Regions from separate parts of the Pseudoalteromonas sp. SA25 genome, predicted to be linked through region 1. Evidence: predicted binding sites of a transcription regulator. Region 1 holds the regulator's gene; the other holds the start of a gene.
What was found. Region 1 encodes FliA, which starts transcription of late flagellar genes. Its sites were predicted from a motif close to CTAAAGNTNNNNNNNNNNNNGCCGATA; they were not measured.
Positions count from the first base shown of each region.

Region 2: GQR45_RS20415 (DUF5610 domain-containing protein) is a predicted target of FliA. The motif match lies at 1,094-1,120, and genes of this name have one in related genera.

Region 1 covers NZ_WTKV01000005.1:41,579-43,789, reverse strand. The annotation lists gene GQR45_RS05455 (protein phosphatase CheZ) at 1-457, opposite strand, end outside; gene cheY (chemotaxis response regulator CheY) at 475-858, opposite strand; gene GQR45_RS05445 (RNA polymerase sigma factor FliA) at 899-1,609, opposite strand; gene GQR45_RS05440 (MinD/ParA family protein) at 1,636-2,211, opposite strand, start outside.
Region 2 covers NZ_WTKV01000036.1:22,758-24,968, forward strand. The annotation lists gene trmA (tRNA (uridine(54)-C5)-methyltransferase TrmA) at 1-987, opposite strand, end outside; gene GQR45_RS20415 (DUF5610 domain-containing protein) at 1,150-2,211, shown strand, end outside.

The sequences.
Region 1 (2,211 bases):
TTTTATGATGAGAGTTATTCATAAACTTATCGATACTATGGCAAAGTTGTTTAAACTCACCAAGCTCAATCTCCCGGCTCATTAAACGATCCCATGTCGGTTTGATATGAGATATTTCATCTGCAAGTTGCTGAGCTATAGGTAAACTAGCCTCAACAGCATCCATTGTTTTATTAGCCGCATTTTCTGTCATTTCTATAACATAATTAAGCCGCTTTTTAGCATCTGGAATCGCATCTGTCGTTATGTTAGTTAAGCGAGTATCAAGCTCAAAGCTTTTAAGTGCTTCGTGCAGTTGACGAGTCAACTTCCCAACTTCAGCAAATAATTTAGACTGCTCTTGCGAAGCTGTCTCTAAAATCAACTGATTAGCTTTATCTTGCTCATCGTTTTCTAAATAAATGACGAGTTGACGAGCTTGTTCTAACGTTATTTGAGGCGCAGCTGGTGCTGACATAAGCCTCTCCCCCATCATTAGCCTAAGCGTTCAAATACTTTTTCTAATTTAGTTTTTAATGTTCCAGCCGTAAATGGCTTAACAATATAACCATTAACGCCAGCTTGCGCTGCAGCTATTATTTGTTCTTTTTTAGCTTCTGCCGTTACCATCAGTACAGGGATATGTTTTAACTTATCATCTGCACGAATTGCTCTTAAAAGGTCAATACCTTGCATTCCCGGCATATTCCAATCTGTAACCACAAAATCAAATACTTGATTTTGTAACATAGGCAAAGCTGTAGACCCGTCATCAGCTTCTTGAACATTAGTGAAACCTAAGTCACGTAATAGGTTTTTTATAATTCGTCTCATCGTTGAAAAATCATCAACTACAAGAATTTTCATGTTTTTATCCAAAACATCCCCCAGTGAGGTATTAACCTTAGTTTACTTACTACTAGTTTATCCAGTCATTGATTTTAGCTTTAAGCTTAATCATCGCCTGACCATGTATCTGACTTACACGCGATTCGCTTACATCGAGTATATGTCCTATTTCTTTTAAATTCATTTCATCGTTATAGTATAAAGAAAGTACCATTGCATCACGCTCTGGTAATGACTTTATTGCATTTAGCAAAGACTCATTAAACCGATCATTTTTAACATTATTAAAAGGTTTGTCTAGCGCTAAATCTTGGCCTACGGGAGTAATAACATCCTCATCTACACCAAGGTCTTCTATGCCTAATACTTTACTGGTATTAACATCATTTAAGATATGATGGTACTCATTGAGTGAAATTTCAAGTTTTTCAGCAACTTCTGTATCTGTTGGTTCGCGATTCAGACTGCTTTCGAGCCCAGTAATTGCTTCTGCAACTTGTCGGCTTTTACGGTGTACTGAACGAGGAGCCCAATCACCACGACGCATTTCATCAAGCATAGCCCCGCGAATACGAATACCGGCGAAGGTTTCAAAGCTTGCGCCTTTTGTTGCATCAAAGTTTTTTGAAGCTTCTATTAAACCTATCATTCCTGATTGAATTAAATCATCAAGCTGAACGCTAGGTGGTAATCGAGCAATTAGATGACATGCCACTTTTTTAACAAGTGATGCATGTTTCTCAACAATCACATTTAAGTTTTGTGTTGATTGATATCCCATAGCTCTATTCACCAATGTTGTCATAATTAGCCGTTTACTAGTTTCTCAATGAAAAACTCTAAATGCCCAGATGGTTGATTTGGTATTGGCCATTTAACTGCTTTTGTCGCCAGCGCTTTAAACGCGAGAGCGGCTGGCGAACTTGGAAAGAGCTCAACAATCACCTTTTGGCGACGTGTTGCTTTGCGCATATTTTCGTCATAAGGAACCGTTGCTACTAGCTCCATTGAAACATCTAAAAAGCGATCGGTAACTTTAGATAGTTTTGCAAACAATTCAGTGCCTTCACGCATACTGCGGACCATATTGGCAACAATTTTGAACTTATAAACACCGTGCTCGCGGCTTAATACTTTAATAAGTGCGTAAGCATCGGTTATTGATGTTGGTTCATCGCACACTACAACCATTACATCTTGTGCTGCTCGTGAGAAGCTTAGCACCATGTCTGAAATACCAGCGGCTGTATCTACAATTAAAATATCAAATTCGGTATTCAATTCGCTAAATGCACGAATTAGCCCGGCATGCTCAGATGGCGATAATTCAACCATACTTTGCGAGCCCGATGTAGCGGGTACAATTTTAATACCAGCAGGCCC
Region 2 (2,211 bases), on a different contig from region 1:
CTCAAGGGTTTCAGGATTACACGATATATAAATTATGCTTTCGTAGTTAGCCACTAAGTCACACGTTAATTCATCCATGCCCGCGCGCGGTGGATCAACTAATATGGTTTGGCAGTCATAGCTTTTAAGGTCAATACCGTCTAAACGAGAGAAAGTACGCTCGCCATTCATTGCTTGAGTAAACTCTTCACTAGACATACGAATAATATCTAAGTTCTCTACGTTATTTTTAGCAATATTGTATTGAGCAGAATGAACAGATGATTTTGATATTTCTGTTGCTAATACTTTATTAAAACAGCCCGCTAACGCAATTGAAAAGTTACCGTTACCGCAATACAGTTCTAATAAATCATTTTTAAGTGGTTTACATAAATCTTGCGCCCACTCCAGCATATTAATATTTACTTTTGCATTAGGCTGAGTAAAGCTATTTTCTACTTGTTGATAAATAAGCTCTTGACCATTAACTGTTAAACGCTCAGTTACAAAGTCATCACCCAGCACTTCTTTTTGTTTGCGAGCACGACCGATAAAGTCAATTTTGTATTTACTGCTTAGTTTTTCTTTAAGCGCTTTAATTTCACTTAACCATTCATCATCAAGTGGTTTGTGATAAAGCAAGCTTACTAAAATTTCACCGCTTAGCGTGGATAGGTAATCGATTTGAAATAACTTACGACGTAATATTTCACAAGGCTTAAGATGCTCAATCATCACCTGCATTATTTCACCAACTAGAGGCGCTGCTGGATCAAATGTATCAACACGGATTTTTTCTTTTGTTTGTTGATCAAACATAATGTGAAACAGATCGTCACCGTCGTGCCATACTCTAAATTCAGCACGTTGGCGGTAGTTAGTTGGCTCTGAGCTAAATACTTCTAGTTGCTCCACACCAAAACGTTGGAACTGTGCACTAATACGCTGCTCTTTTTCACTTAACTGCGTTTGGTACTGTGTGGTATCTATTTTAATAACTGCCATTAACGCTACTACCTTATCTAAGATCTGTTTATCGGCGCTATTGTAGGGAGCGCTGCGTATTTGTCTAGTTTTGGCTAGCATTTATGCTGTTTTATTGAACATTGTACTTTAGTTTTTATTGTTATAGCCGATAATAAACTACGCACGCTTAGGAGACGAATCATGAAAATAGGTAATTATGGCTTTACGCCAAACAACAACATCAATAAATTCAATAATAAAGCTGATATACAGCAACCTACAATTACGTCTCCTCAAGATAGCTATCAACAACGAGGCCGAGAGTTGGCCGCAAAGGTGCTTGGCGATAAAATGGCTGAGCAGCTTGGGTTGCCTATCGCAGAAAAAAAAGCAGATAAACCACTATTTGATTTTGATGAAATAGTAAAAAACGTACTCGATTTTGTAAGTAGTGCTGTTAATAAAGCAAAAGCTAACGGCGCTGATGACGAAAAGCTCAAAGATATGCTAGGCGATGCGCGCAAAGGAGTCCAAATAGGGATTGATGACGCTGTTGATGAACTCAAAGGTACTGGCGTATTTAATGATGACATGGAAGAGGGCATTAATAAGTCCAAAGAGGGAATTTACAATGGGCTGGATAAGTTTGAAGAGTCGTTATTTAACCCACAACCTGCCAGCGTAAATATAAGCCAGGCCCAATACGTCAGTATGACGAGTAATGCAGAATATAAATTTACTACAGCAGAAGGCGATGAGGTAAGTATTAGCTTTGCTGATGCATTTGAATCTCAATCGGCAAGTGGCTATCAGCAAAATAGTAATAGTGAGTCGTTTGCAAGCTCATCATCGCAATCTCGACAGGTATCATTTTCGATGTCGGTAAATGGTGACTTAAACGAGCAAGAGCAAGAAGCTATTAATGCGATGATGGAAGACTTACAAGATTTAAGTAAAACCTTTTTTGGTGGTGATTTAGATGAAGCATTTGAACAAGCGCAAGAGCTGAGTTTAGACAGCGAGCAGCTGGTGGCTTTTTCTATGGATTTACGCCAAACAAAAACAATAGCAACAGTTAAAAGCTATGAAGAATATAAACCAGCACCAGAAAAACAAGTAGCAGAGGGGTTAGCCCCTTTTAATGACGACCTTAAAAATGCTTTTGAAAAAGCGGGTGAGCTTGGATTACAAAATCAGCTAGCTGGCATTCTCCAATGGTTAAATCAAGATCAGGAGCAAATAGATAAGTTAGTGGATTACACA